2 regions of the Streptosporangium sp. NPDC048047 genome follow, and region 1 is predicted to be linked to the other one. Evidence: predicted binding sites of a transcription regulator. Region 1 holds the regulator's gene; the other holds the start of a gene.

What was found. Region 1 encodes HrcA, which represses chaperone genes, less so after heat shock. Its sites were predicted from a motif close to TTGGCACTCTCNNNNNGAGAGTGCCAA; they were not measured.
Positions count from the first base shown of each region.
Region 2: AB0D67_RS14900 (DNA starvation/stationary phase protection protein) is a predicted target of HrcA. The motif match lies at 5,470-5,496, and genes of this name have one in related genera.

Region 1 covers NZ_JBEZNH010000001.1:163,404-170,653, reverse strand. Annotated here, with positions in the region: gene AB0D67_RS00770 (hypothetical protein) at 1-32, shown strand, start outside; gene AB0D67_RS00765 (16S rRNA (uracil(1498)-N(3))-methyltransferase) at 162-893, opposite strand; gene dnaJ (molecular chaperone DnaJ) at 1,059-2,201, opposite strand; gene hrcA (heat-inducible transcriptional repressor HrcA) at 2,214-3,227, opposite strand; gene AB0D67_RS00750 (DUF3097 domain-containing protein) at 3,388-4,203, shown strand; gene hemW (radical SAM family heme chaperone HemW) at 4,357-5,568, opposite strand; gene lepA (translation elongation factor 4) at 5,753-7,250, opposite strand, start outside.
Region 2 covers NZ_JBEZNH010000014.1:17,160-24,409, forward strand. Annotated here, with positions in the region: gene mmuM (homocysteine S-methyltransferase) at 1-24, opposite strand, end outside; gene AB0D67_RS14885 (DUF885 domain-containing protein) at 191-1,819, opposite strand; gene AB0D67_RS14890 (VIT domain-containing protein) at 1,910-4,600, opposite strand; gene AB0D67_RS14895 (MerR family transcriptional regulator) at 4,597-5,460, opposite strand; gene AB0D67_RS14900 (DNA starvation/stationary phase protection protein) at 5,570-6,037, shown strand; gene AB0D67_RS14905 (hypothetical protein) at 6,313-7,029, shown strand; gene AB0D67_RS14910 (hypothetical protein) at 7,055-7,250, opposite strand, start outside.

The sequences.
Region 1 (7,250 bases):
GCGAGGGCATGCCCACCCCGGTGAGCCACTGACCGGCGCCGGTCCGCCGCGCGGCCGGACGGGAGGGCGCGCGACCGGTCCGCCGCATGCCTGGACGGCCCGGCCATGCGGCCGGGCGGGGAGGGCCACCGCGGGCGGGGCACGGCCGTACCGCCGTGCGCCTACCAGCGGCCGGTACGCGCCTGGAGCACCGCCGCGGCCGCGACCCCGGCCGTCGAGGTGCGCAGCACCGTCGGCCCGAGCAGCGCCGGGGCGGCTCCGGCGGCGCGGAAGGCGGTGATCTCCTCCTCGGAGACCCCGCCCTCGGGGCCGACCACCACCACGATGTCCCCGTCGGCGGGCAGCGGAAGCCCGGACAGCGGGGAGGCGGCCTCCTCGTGCAGCACGACGCCCAGCGCCGCCGCCGACAGCAGGTCCGCGACCTCGGCGGTCCTCGCGAGGCCGGTCACCTCGGGCAGGTGGAAGCGGCGTGACTGCTTGGCCGCCTCACGGGCCGTGGAACGCCAGCGGGCCAGCGACTTCGCCGCCCGCTCCCCCTTCCACTGGGTGACGGAGCGGGCCGCGGCCCAGGGCACGATCACGTCCACCCCGGCCTCGGTCATCATCTCCACGGCCAGCTCGCCCCGGTCGCCCTTGGGCAGGCCCTGGACGACGACCAGGCGGGGACGCGGCGCGGGCACCTCGTAGCGGCGCAGCACCCGCACCCGCAGGGAGTCCTTGCCGGCGTCGTCCACCACGCACTCCGCCACGACGCCCGCGCCGTCGGTCACGTCGAGCCGTTCCCCGGCACGCAGCCGCCGTACGGCCGCCGCGTGCCTGCCCTCCGGGCCGGCGAGCGTGAACCCCTCCCGGCCCAGATCGGCCGTGTCGGCCAGGAAGACCGGCGCCGTCATGCGGCGGCGGAGACGCCGCGGCGGGTCCGGCGGGCACCGCCCGCGACCCCCCGGAGGACGCCGTGGCGGGCCGGGCGGGCGCCGCCCGCGACCCCCGGCAGGACGCCGCGGCGGACCCGGGAGGCCCCGTCCGCGACCCCCCGGAGGGCGTCGGGGACCGCCGGGTCAGCGGCCATTGAAGGCGTCCCGCAGGCGGGAGAAGAAGCCCTGCTGGCCCGGCGCGAACTTGCCGGGCGGGCGCTCCTCGCCGCGCAGCCTGGCGAGCTCGCGCAGCAGCTCCTCCTGTGCGGGGTCGAGCTTGACGGGGGTCTCGACGTTGATGTGGACCAGCAGGTCGCCGCGACCGGTCTCGTTGAGCCGCTGGACGCCGCGGCCGTAGAGCGGGATCGTCTGGCCGGACTGGCTGCCGGGCCGGATGTCCAGCTCCTCGGCGCCGTCGAGGGTCTCCATGACCAGGACGGTGCCGAGCGCGGCGGCCGTCATCGGGATCTGCACGGTGCAGTGCAGGTCGTCGCCCCGACGCTCGAAGACCTCGTGCGGCCGCTCGACGATCTCCAGGAACAGGTCGCCGGGCGGGCCGCCGCCGGGGCCGACCTCGCCCTCGCCGGCGAGCTGGATGTGGGTGCCGTCCTCGACGCCCGCGGGGATGCGGACCTTGATGGTCCGCCGGGTGCGGACCCGGCCGTCACCGGAGCACTCCTGGCAGGGGTTGCGGATGATCGAACCGAACCCGCCGCACTGGGGGCAGGGCCGGGACGTCATGACCTGGCCGAGGAAGGACCGGGTGACCTGGGAGACCTCACCGCGGCCGTGGCACATGTCGCAGGTGTCGGGGTGGGTGCCGGGCGCGGCGCCCGCACCCGAGCAGACCTCGCAGAGCACGGCGGTGTCGACGACCAGCTCGCGGGTGGTGCCGAAGGCCGCCTCGCGCAGGTCCAGCTCCACCCGGATGGTGGCGTTGCGGCCCCGGCGGGCGCGCGAGCGCGGCCCGCGCCCGCCGCCGCCGGCCGCCGCGCCGAAGAAGGCGTCCATGATGTCGCTGAACGGGAAGCCCGCGCCGAAGCCCCCGGCGCCCGCGCCCCCGCCGGGAGCGAACGGATCGGCACCCATGTCGTACATCTGCCGCTTGCTGGGATCGGACAGGACCTCGTAGGCCTGCGTGATCTCCTTGAACCTCTCCTGTGTCTCAGGATCGGGGTTCACATCGGGGTGCAACTCGCGCGCCAGCCTGCGGTAGGCCTTCTTGATCTCCTCCGCACTGGCGTCACGGCGTACCCCGAGGGTGCCGTAGTAGTCGCTCTTAGCCACTTAGTTGACCTCTTAGGATGCAGCCAGGATCTGGCTGACGTAGCGTGCCACCGCGCGCACCGCGCCCATCGTGACCGGGTAGTCCATTCGCGTCGGGCCCAGCACGCCGAGCCGGGCCAGTTGCTTGTCCCCCGAACCGTACCCGGCGGCGACGATGGACGTGCCCTGGAGACCGGTGTAGGGGTTCTCCGAGCCGATCCGCACCGTCAGCGCCGACAGGTCCGAGGTTTCTCCGAGCAGGCGCATCAGCACGACCTGCTCCTCCAGGGCCTCCAGGACGTCGCGGAGACCGACGCTGAAGTCGGCTCCCGCGAGGTTGGCGGCCCCGGCGAAGACGATCTTCTCATCATGCCGTTCGACCAGCGACTCCAGCAGCACCGACAGGATCGTGGTGGCGAACGGGCGGTCCTCGATCGGAAGCCCCGAGGGCAGGTCGGCGACCTTGTCCGGGACCTTGGCCAGCCCGCAGCCGTCGAGCGAGGCGTTGAGCGTCGCGCGCAGGTGCGCGACGCGGGTCTCGTCGACCCCCTCGGGCAGCTCGACGACGCGCTGCTCGACCCGGCCGGTGTTGGTGATGAGGACGAACATCAGCCGCCGCTCGTTCAGCGGGACCAGCTCGACGTGCCTGACCGTGGAGTGCGTCAGCGTGGGGTACTGCACCACGGCGACCTGGCGGGTGAGCTGCGCCAGCAGCCGCACCGTGCGGGTCACGACGTCGTCGATGTCCACCGCGCCGGCGAGGAAGCTCTCGATCGCTCTCCGCTCCGCGCCCGACAGCGGCTTGACCTGGGAGAGCCGGTCCACGAACAGCCGGTAGCCCTTGTCGGTGGGCACCCGCCCCGCGCTGGTGTGCGGCTGGGCGATGTATCCCTGCTCCTCCAGCACCGCCATGTCGTTGCGGATGGTGGCGGGCGAGACCCCGAGGTTGTGCCGCTCGGCGAGTGCCTTCGACCCCACCGGCTCGTTGGTGGACACGTAGTCCTCGACGATGGCCCGAAGCACCGCAAGCCTGCGGTCATCGACCAACGTGCTCACCTCCTTGCCCTGCGCCGAACCGGGAACGCGGAGTCTGGCACTCTGTGTTCCCGAGTGCCAAGTGTACGGCTCTTGCCGACGGGGTGCGATAAGGCGACGGCCCTTTGCTAGCGTCCTCTGGATCGGTGAGGCGTGAGGAGGTGCGGTCGGCGTGTACGAGCGCGACGTGCTGGCGGGGAACTGGCGGCGTCCGGGCAGGGGGAGGATCCCGCAGGTCCCCGCCGAGATCGACCTGGTCGTGGAGGACGCCGACGGCGGATTCTGCGGCGCCGTGGTGGCCTGCGACAAGGAGTCCGTCACCCTGGAGGACCGCTTCGGGCGGCGGCGCGTGTTCCCGCTGGAGCCGGCCGCGTTCCTGCTGGAGGGCCGGGTCGTGACCCTGGTACGGCCGGCCGCCGCGCCCCGCGCCCCGCGGCGCAGCGCCTCCGGCTCCATCGCCGTGGAGGGCCTGCGGGCCCGGGTGGCCAGGGAGAGCCGGATCTACGTCGAGGGCGTGCACGACGCCGCGCTGGTGGAGAAGGTCTGGGGTCACGACCTGCGCGTCGAGGGCGTGGTGGTGGAGTACCTCGAAGGGGTCGACCACCTGCCGGAGATCGTCGAGGAGTTCGAGCCGGGCCCGGAGCGCCGCCTGGGCGTGCTGGTCGACCACCTGGTCGCCGGGTCCAAGGAGAGCCGGATCGCCGACCGGGTGGCCTCGCCGTACGTGCTGGTGGCCGGGCACCCGTTCGTGGACGTCTGGCAGGCGGTCAAGCCGTCGGTGCTGGGCATCGGCGCCTGGCCGCGGGTGCCGCGCGGCGTGCCGTGGAAGGAGGGGGTCGTCGCCGCCCTGGGCTGGGACCTCGCCCCGGCCGACGCCTGGCGGCGCATCCTCGGCTCGGTCACCACCTACGCCGACCTGGAGCCGGAGCTCCTCGGCCCGGTCGAACGGCTCATCGACTTCGTGACCGCCCCGCCGGAGGACGTCTGAGACCGGCCGTGACCGGCCGAGCCCGCCGCCGTCCCCGCCGGGCCGGGCGCGGCCGGCGAGGTCCGCGGAAGGACGATCGGGACCGGTGCCCAGTGCGGCCGGCGAGGTCCGCGGGATGACGGCCGAGACCGGGCCCGGTGAGGTCAGGTGCGGTCAGGTGAGGTCGCGGACCAGGGCGTCGGCCAGCAGCCGGCCGCGCAGCGTCAGCACCGCCCGGCCTGTCTTGAACGGCTCGACCTCCAGCAGCCCGTCGGCCAGCGCCCGGGCGGCCACCGGCGGCCGCCCGATCTCCGCCAGGGGGAAGCCCCGGGCGAGCCGCAGCTCCAGCATCAGCCGCTCGACCGCCCGGTCCTCGTCCGACAGCACCTCGCGGGCGTGGGCGGGTGAGACGCCCTCGGCCAGGCGGCGGGCGTAGGCGGCCGGGTGCTTGACGTTCCACCAGCGGGTGCCGCCCACGTGGCTGTGCGCGCCGGGGCCGACGCCCCACCAGTCGCCGCCGGTCCAGTAGAGCAGGTTGTGCCGGCAGCGCGCGGCCTCCGAGGTCGCCCAGTTGGACACCTCGTACCACTCGAAACCCGCCTCGGCGAGCATGGCGTCGGCGATGAGGTAGCGGTCGGCCGCCACGTCGTCGTCGGGCATCGGCAGCTCACCGCGCCTGATCCTGGCCGCCAGGCGGGTGCCGTCCTCCACGATCAGCGAGTAGGCCGACACGTGGTCGGGCCCCGCCTCGATCGCCGCGGCCAGCGAGGCCCGCCAGTCGTCGTCGCTCTCACCGGGCGTGCCGTAGATCAGGTCGAGGTTGACGTGGCCGAACCCGGCCTCCCTCGCCTCCCGTACGGCGTGCGCCGCCCGGCCCGGGGTGTGGCGGCGCTCCAGCACCCGCAGCACGTGCTCGCGGGCGCTCTGCATGCCGAAGCTCACCCGGTTGAACCCTCCGTCGCGCAGTCCGGCGAGGTAGGCGCGGTCCACCGACTCCGGGTTGGCCTCGGTGGTCACCTCGGCGCCGGGGGCGAGCCCGAACTCCTCGTCGATGGCGCCGAGGATGCGGACCAGGTCTGCCGCGGGCAGCAGGGTGGGGGTGCCACCGCCGAAGAACACCGTCTCGACCGGCAGGTCGGCGTCGCCGAGGGCGGCCCGCGCCCGCCGCACCTCCGCGACGGCGGTCGCGGCGTAGTCGGCGTGCGAGGCGCCGGGACCCAGCTCGGAGGCGGTGTAGGTGTTGAAGTCGCAGTAGCCGCAGCGGGTCACGCAGAACGGCACGTGGACGTAGAAGCCGAACGGCCGCTCACCGAGCCCGCGCAGCGCGCTGCCGGGGAGCCGGCCCGAGGCCGGTACGGGGTCGCCGTCGGGAAGTGTGGATGGCACGGGTCAAGTCTGCCGCCCCGGGGCGGGTGCCCGGTACGGCGCCGCCCGCCGCCCGAGTGTCCCGCCGTACGCGCCGGGCACCGGGACCCCGCCAGGGGCCCCGATGTGCGCGGCGGTCGCCGGGATCCCGTCCGCCGCTCCCCGACCTCGGGGTCCGCTCCCCCGCCGGCGGGCGGCGCCGTCCCTACTTCTTGGCCTTGTCGACGGAGGACTCGGTGGACAGCGCGGCGACGAAGGCCTCCTGGGGGACCTCCACCCGGCCGACCATCTTCATCCGCTTCTTGCCTTCCTTCTGCTTCTCCAGCAGCTTGCGCTTACGGGAGATGTCGCCGCCGTAGCACTTGGCGAGGACGTCCTTGCGGATGGCGCGGATGTTCTCGCGGGCGATGACCCGGGCGCCGATCGCGGCCTGGATCGGCACCTCGAACTGCTGCCTCGGGATAAGCTCGCGCAGCTTCTTGGCCATCTCCACGCCGTAGCCGTACGCCTTGTCCTTGTGGACGATGGCGCTGAAGGCGTCGACGGCCTCGCCCTGGAGGAGGATGTCGACCTTCACCAGCTCGGCCTCCTGCTCGCCGTGCGGCTCGTAGTCGAGCGAGGCGTAGCCGCGGGTGCGGGACTTGAGCTGGTCGAAGAAGTCGAAGATGATCTCGCCGAGCGGCATGGTGTAGCGGATCTCGACGCGGTCCTCGGACAGGTAGTCCATGCCCTGCAGGGCGCCCCGGCGGTTCTGGCAGAGCTCCATGATGGCGCCGATGAACTCCGACGGGACCAGCACGGTCGCCTTCGTCACCGGCTCGAAGACCTTGTCCACCTTGCCGGTGGGGAACTCCGAGGGGTTGGTGACGTCGACCTCCTTGCCGTCCTCCATGATCACCCGGTAGACCACGTTGGGCGCGGTGGAGATGAGCGAGAGGTTGAACTCCCGCTCCAGGCGCTCGCGGACGATCTCCATGTGGAGCAGGCCGAGGAAGCCGCAGCGGAAGCCGAAGCCCAGGGCCGCGGAGGTCTCCGGCTCGTAGACCAGGGCCGCGTCGTTGAGCTGGAGCTTGTCCAGGGCCTCGCGCAGCTCGGGGTAGTCGTCGCCGTCGATCGGGTACAGGCCGGAGAAGACCATCGGCTTGGGATGGTCGTAGCCGCCGAGCGCCTCCGTGGCGGCGCGGACGGACGACGTCACCGTGTCACCGACCCGCGACTGGCGGACGTCCTTCACGCCGGTGATGAGGTAGCCCACCTCGCCGACGCCCAGGCCCTTGTCCGCGATCTTCGGCTCCGGTGAGATGACGCCGATCTCCAGCGTCTCGTGCGAGACTCCGGTGGACATCATCTGGATGCGCTCGCGCTTGCCCAGGTGGCCGTCCATGACGCGGACGTAGGTGACCACGCCACGGTAGGTGTCGTAGACCGAGTCGAAGATCAGCGCGCGGGCGGGGGCGTCGGCGACGCCGACCGGGGCGGGAACGTTCGCGACCACGTGGTCCAGCAGTTCCCGGACGCCCACGCCGGTCTTGCCGGAGACCTTCAGCACCTCCTCCGGCTCACAGCCGATGAGGTGGGCCAGCTCGGCGGCGTACTTCTCCGGCTGGGCGGCGGGAAGGTCGATCTTGTTGAGCACCGGGATGATCGTCAGGTCGGCGTTCATCGCCAGGTAGAGGTTGGCCAGCGTCTGCGCCTCGATGCCC
Region 2 (7,250 bases), on a different contig from region 1:
CAGTCCGCCGTCCAGAATCACCATCTCGCCACCCTAAGGCACTCGGGGCGACCTGCCACCGCCCCGAAGATCTTCGGAAAGGGCCCGCCGGGGCGGGGAGGACAGCATTCCCGCAACCCCGCGGATCACTGGGCGCGGAGGTAATAAATCCATGTGACCGGTGTGGGTTTACCCCGGCCCGGACGGGTGGTCAGATCCGGCGCAGGGCCTCGGTGAGGCTCGACAGGCCCACCGGGCCCAGCTCCAGCGCCGCGGTGTGCCAGCGCCGCAGGTCGAAGCCGGCGCCCAGCCGCTGCCGGGCCTCCTCGCGGGCGGCCAGCCAGGCGCGCTCGCCCAGCTTGTAGGAGGGGGCCTGCGCGGGCCAGCCGAAGTAGCGGACCACCTCGTTGTGCACCCGGTGCGGCTCGCAACGGCCGCGGTCCCGCAGCACCTCGCACGCCCGCTCGAAGGTCCACCGGGAACCGTCGGGCAGCGGCAGGTCCAGGTGGACGCCGAGGTCGATGACGACCCGGGCCGCCCGCAGGGCCGACCCGGCCAGCATGCCCAGCCGGGTGCCCGGCTCGTCGAACCAGCCCAGCTCGTCGGCGAGCCGCTCGGCGTACAGCGCCCAGCCCTCGCCGTGCCCGCTCACCCAGGAGGCCAGGCCGAAGCGCGACAGGCCCTCGCCGACGACCCGCGTGGTGCCGATCTGGAGGTGGTGACCCGGGACGCCCTCGTGGAAGACGGTGGTCAGCTCGTTCCAGACCTCGAACCGGTTCCGGTCCGGGGTCACCGGCCAGTTGGTACGGCCCGGCCGGGACAGGTCCTCGCTGGGGCTCATGTAGGAGGCCGCGCCCGCGCTGGCGTCGAAGGACAGCACGACGTCCACCCGCCGCAGCGGCTCGGCGATGTCGAAGTGGGTGCCGTGCAGCCGCTCGATCGCCCGGTCGTGGCGCTCCTGCAGCCACTCCCGGTAGGCGTCCCGCCCCTCGACGTAGCAGGTCTCGTTGAGGATCGCGGTCGCCTCCTCCACCGAGGCGCCCGGCCGCACCCGGTCGGCCTCGACGGCCAGCTCGGCCTCGATGCGGGCCAGCTCGGCCCAGCCCCACTCGTAGGCGTCGGCCAGGTCGATGTCGGCGCCGAGCTGGAGGCGCGAGTGCACGGCGTACCGCTCGGCGCCCACCCCGTCGGTCTCGCTCGCCCGGGGCGTGTACTCCTCGCGCAGGTAGCGGGCGGCCTCGGCGTAGCCCGCGTGCGCGGCGTCGGCGCTCCCGGCGAGCTCGTCCCGGAGCGGGCCGTCGCCGTAGGCGTCCACCAGGGACCGGTGCGTGCGGTCCTCCGCGAAGCGCGCGGCCTGGACGGCCGACTCCAGCGCCTGCCGGCGCGCGGCGCGCAGCCCCTGGTCCAGTCCGGCGGAGAGGCTCGCCTGCCAGCCCCGGAGCATCCCCGGGATGGCCGCGAGCCGCGTCGCGACGTCGCGCCACTCGTCCTCGGTGCGGTGCGGCAACAGGTCGGTGCTCTCCCACAGCTCGCAGACCAGCCCGAACGGCGCGCGCACCGCGCGGAGGTGCTCGCCGGTCTCGTGCAGGGCCAGCTCGGCCTCCAGCCGTTCCCGCAGGTGGGCGGCGGCCCGCACATCGGCCTCACCGAGCGGTTCCAGGGAGGAGAGCCTGGCCAGGGTGTCCTTCATCAGCGCCGCGCGGGCGGCGTGGCCCTCCGGGCTGTAGTCGGTGGCCGGGGCGAACGGGACGTCCACGCCCTCCATGCCGGCGCCGACCGGGTCGAGGGCCGCCGAACGGGTCACGTACTCATCGCAGAGCGCAAAAATCGGGCTGGTCATCCCGGCACTTTAACCGACCGGTACGCCGGGGAGCCCGGCGTTCTCCGGGTGGCCGGGCCCATCGGCCCGGCCACCCGGAGGGAACGGTCCTCAGCGCTTCCAGAACGGCCTGCGCCTGCCGGGTCCGCCCGGCTCACCCGATCCGCCGGAGCCGCCGGAGCCGCCGGAGCCGCCGGGGTCGCGGAGGGCGGACAGCGCCTCGACGGCTCTGCGCCACAGCGCGTCCGGGTCGCCGCCGGCCTGCAGTTCCTCGGCGAGGGCCGTGAGTTCGGCGTGACCGCCCAGGTACGCGGCGAGGGCGGCGAGACGGCTGCCCAGGTCGTCGAGGTAGCGCAGCTTCGCCGGGGCCGGGAGGGACTCCGCGGCGCGCAGCCGCTCCAGCTCCTCGCCGAGCCGGACCCGCAGCGTCTCCGACCGCCGGGCCGTACCGGACGCCCGCGGGGCCGGAGCCTTCGCCGCGCGGGCGGGCGAGCCGGGGCGGCCCGCCGTACCGCTCGGAGGGCCGCTCGGCGGGGCGCCCATCGCGCGCGCGAAGCCGGGGGCGGAAGCGGAACCCGGGGCGGGAGCGAAGGCCAGGGGAGGGCCTGACGGGGCGGGGCCGCCGGGCGCCGGCATCGGCCCGGAGGCGGCGGCGGGCATCATGGGCATCGCGGCCTGCATCATCGCCATCGGCGCGCCGCCCGCGTTCTCCCAGCCCGAGGACGGTTCCACCGGCTGGATCACGCGGTGCTCCGGACCGCCCTCGGCGACCACCCTGGAGTCGACCGCGACGAAGGCGGTGAACCGGCAGAGCACGCCGTACCCGAGGGAGGTCGCCACGATCTCCTCCTCCAGCGACCGGTCCCCGACGGCGTAGCGGTCCTCCAGCTCGCGCAGCCGGGCGCGTGCCCAGATCGCCCGCACGGCCGGGTTGCCGCCGCGGACGCCGGTGACCCTGCGCTCCCACGGCCGCCCGGCCTCGTCCAGCCCGCGGACGGTCAGCGCCCCGGCGGCGTCCCCCCGGTACCGGCCGTGGACGGTCAGCGGCACGCCGTGGTGGATCGAGCCGAGGCGGCCGGTCGTGTCCGGGACGACGTCGAGCCCGTCGGCATCGAGGGACAGGTCGGTGACCAGCGGGGCGGCGATCCTGCGGTGGATGTGCTCCATCGCCTCGTCCAGCCGGTCCTCCGACTCCACCAGCTCGCAGCGGCCCGCGCCGAGCCCGGCCAGCCTGCCGAGGAACCCGGCGTTGACCGCGCGGTCGATGCCGACCGTGTGCACCCGCGTCTCCGCCAGACCGCCGCCGATCCGCTCCAGGATCTGGTCCTCGTTGCCGGCCTGGCCGTCGGTCACCAGGACCAGGACGCGGTCGGCCGACCCGGCCGGTACGGCGCCTGCCGACCCGGCGGGGTCCCCGGACGCTCCGGTCGCGCCGGGACGTCCGGGGGACACGGGCTCCGGACGGCCGTTCAGCAGCGCGACGGCCTCCTCCAGCGGGGACAGCATCTCGGTGCCGCCGCGCGCCTCCAGCCGGGCCAGGTGCTCGACCGCCCGGTAGCGGTTGCGGTCGGTCGCCTCCACCAGCCCCTCGCCCAGTCCGGGCGGCCGTTCCACCACGTGGTCGAAGGACAGCACGGCGAACCGGTCGCCGGTGGTGAGCGTGTCGACGATGCGGGCGGCGGCCCGCCGGGCGGCGACCATCTTCCAGCCGCCCATGCTGCCCGAGCGGTCGAGGACGAGCACGACGTCCTTGGGGCCGGTCGCGGCGGGGGACGGTCCGGGCACGACGGTCAGCGTGAACGTCCCCCCGGACGCTCCGGCGGCTTCGGCCGTATCGGCGGCTCCGGCCGTGCCGGTCGTGCCGGATGGCGTTCCGTCCGCGCCGGGGACCTGTCCGGCCGTTTCGGCGCCCGCCCCGTCCGCACCGGCGCCCGCCCCGTCCGCACCGGCGGACGGCTCGTGCGCTCCGGAGGCCGGTCCGGCCGGGTCGGGGACCAGCGTCAGGGAGGTCGAGGCGTCGAAGGCCAGGCGCAGGACGAAGTCGCGGTCCAGCCGTTCGCCGGGCCGCAGGCTGACCGTGACGCCCTCCCCGCCGTCCTCCTGGAGGACCGCGTGCAGGCTGGAACGGATCTCCCGCAGCTCCAGCCCGGCGGGATCGACGGTGACCGAGAGCGAGAGCCGTACCGGGGCCGGGAAACCGGGCAGCAGCACCGGGGGCGAGATCCGGGAGGCGTCCGGGACCGCGTCGGTGTCCGGGGACCGGCCGTCGCCGGACCGCTCACCGTCGAGAGGGGCGCCGGGGATGTAACGGGGAGCCACGACCAGCGGGAAGCGGAAGGTCGCGGCGCCGTCCTCGTACGGCAGCGGCTGGCTGAGCGTCAGGCGTACGGTGACCCGCTCGCCGGGCACGATGTTGCCGACCCGGATGGTGAAGACGTCGGGCCGGTCCTCCTCGGCGATCGCGGCCCGCCTGCCCTCGGCGAGGGCCCGGTCGTAGTCGGCCCTGGCCTGGCCCCGCTCCTTGAGGATCCCCTCGACGACCCGGCCGTCGGCCTCCATCCGGAAGGCCGTGACGGCGGCCCGGTCGGGCAGCGGGAAGACGTAGGTGGCCTCCAGTGCGACGTCGTGCGGGTTGCGGAAGACCTGGGTCACCTCGGCCCCGGCGACCAGCCCGGACACCGCGGCGGTGACGTCCACGGCCTCGAGCGGCAGGTTGCCACGTTCGGTTTCGAGCGCGCCCAGCCCGGTGTCCGGTACCGGCGCGTACTCCTCCGGGCTGAGCGTTCCTATCGAGCTGATCATGACTGCTCTCCTTCCGGAGGGACGAGGTCGTGTTCACGCAGGACCGCGAGGAGCGCCCGGGAGGCGGCGCCGATCGCGGTGAGGTCGTCCGGGGAGGGCGCGCGGCCGCCGTCGAGCAGCAGCGTCACGCCCGGTGCGAGCCGTACGCCGTGGACGGCCACGGCCTGCGGCCCGCCCGGGGGCGGGGCGGGTGCTCGCGGTCCCGGCGCGGTGGACGGCCCGGCGGGCGCGTCCGGTGCCGGCGGCCTCGCGGCGGCGGGAGGGGAGGGAGGCGGCCCGGCTTCAGGGAGCGGCGCGGGTCGTGCCCCGGCGGGATGGGGTGCGCGCCGGAGGGACCGCCCGGCGGTCCCGGGCGTCGCCGGGCGCGGGGGAGGGGCGGGTGCGGTGACGGGCGGCCGGCCGGTGGGTGACCGCGGGATGCCCGGCGGTGCACCAGGCGGCGCGGCGGGCGACGGGGGAGGGGTGGCCCCGGCGCCGGTCGCGGCGGGTGGCTCGGCCCAGAAGCGCGGGCGCGCGGGACGTGGTGGGACGGGCGGTGCGGCCGGTGGCTCGGGGATCTCGGCGATCGCCTCCAGCGTCCGGTCGGTGGCACCCGCCAGTTCGGCCTGTATCTCGGCGATGGTCCGGCCCTCGGCCTGACGCCGCTTGACGGCGACGAGCTGGAGCAGGTGGCGCCTGCCGTACAGGGCGACGCGGCCCCTGCGGGTCAGGGGCGGGTCGAGAAGCCCGATCGTGGCGTACCACCGGATGAGGCGCTCGTTGGGCGCGTCCCGGACACGCCCGCTGAGCTGGGCGGTGGGACCCAGCAGGGTCGTCGCCCGCTCGGCCAGCTCACCGATCGTCCACTCCATGGCCTCCATGCCCCTACAGTGACACTGTCATCATGACACTGTCAACATAAGGAGCGCTTCGATGGGTATGGCCGTTTCCGACAGAGAGGGACATAAAGCCAAAACGGGGAGATATCTCATGTCCACGATCACCAGCCCGCTCACTCCCGAGAACAAGAAGGTCGTCGGCGAGACCCTCCAGGGCTCGCTCGTCGACCTGCTGAACCTCTCGCTCCTGGGCAAGCAGGCGCACTGGAACGTGATCGGTCACAACTTCCGCTCCCTGCACCTGCAGCTCGACGAGATCGTCGCGGCCGCCCGGGAGCACGCCGACACCGTCGCCGAGCGCGCGGTGGCCCTGGGATGCAACCCCGACGGCCGGCCGTCCACGCTGGCCAACACGAACGAGCTGCAGCAGATGGAAGCGGGCTACATCAACGACGGCAAGGTCGTCGCCGCGATGACGGACATCCTCGGGTCCATGATCCGCAGGATGCGCGAGCGCGTCGCCGCCACCGAGGAGCCGGACCCGGTGACCCAGGACATCCTCATCACGATCACCCAGGACCTGGAGAAGCACCACTGGATGCTGGAGGCCCAGCGCTAGACCGCCTCTCCGCGCCGGATCCGTCCGGCACGTCACCGGCGCTCCGGCCCGGCCAGGGCCGGGGCGCACTCCCGGGAGCCCCGGCCGCCGGGGCGCCTTTCCACGTCCGGGTCCGTTCCGCGCCCGGCCCCGACGACGCCGGATCCGCCTCACCGGCGCGGGCCCGCCGATACGGGGCCGGCCGTCGTCCGTGTCCGCCCCCGCCTCGTCCGTGTCCGCCCCCGCCGACACCGGATCCGTCTCGCCATGTGATCACCGCCGCGCTAGATTGCGGCATGCCCGGAAACGCCCCCCGCACCCCCGGAAACACCTCCCGGCCGCCGGGAAACGTCCCGCTGTCGCCGGAGAACGCCTCCTCCGCACCCGAGGACGCTTCCTCCGTCACCGGAGACGCCGTCCGGCCGCGGCGCGCCGTACCGGTTCGTGTCTCGCTCGGGCGGATGTTCACCGGTCCCCCCGGTCTCATGATGATCCCGCTGGCCGCGTTCGCCTGCGCCTGCCTGCTGTACGGCGCCAGCGCACCCGGGGGCCACCTGACGGAGGTGGGCTCCGGAATCCTGCTGGGCCTCACCCTGGCCGTCGCCTGGGTGCCGCGCTTCCTGGCGGGGCTGCTGCGGCAGGAGGGCCGCCCCGGCCTGCTCCGGCATCGGGCGCGCTGGGCCGCGCTGCCGGCCATGGGGGCGGTGACCGCCGCGCTCATCGGCTTCCACGTCCCCTACGACGTGCGGTTCGCCCTGTCCGAACCCGGCCTGGAGCGTCTGGCCCAGAAGATGACGGCCGGGAACGGGCCCGCCTACCACGAGGGGTGGGTGGGGCTCTACCCCGTGTACGCCAGGCGGGTGGACGGCGATGTGATCTTCATGGTCAGGAACACCGGATTCCTGGGCACGCACGGCTTCGCCTGGAGTCCCCCGGGCGGCCCGCCGCACCGCCACGAGGGCGGCTACACGCACCTGCGCGGCCCCTGGTACGAGTGGCGCGCCGACTTCTGAGCCGTCTCGTCGCGGCGTCCGCGCATCAGTTCTCGCCGCCGCCGAGCCAGACGAGATCGGAGTCGAGGCGCAGGGCGGCGCGCTCGGCGTTCGTCCAGCTGCCGAACCCGTGACCGTCCGCGCCGACGGTCGCCGCCGTGCCGTCCGGCAGCTCCAGCCCGTACGCCACCACCCGCTCATGATCCTTTACCCCGTCGGGATCCTCGTGCATCCTGACCAGG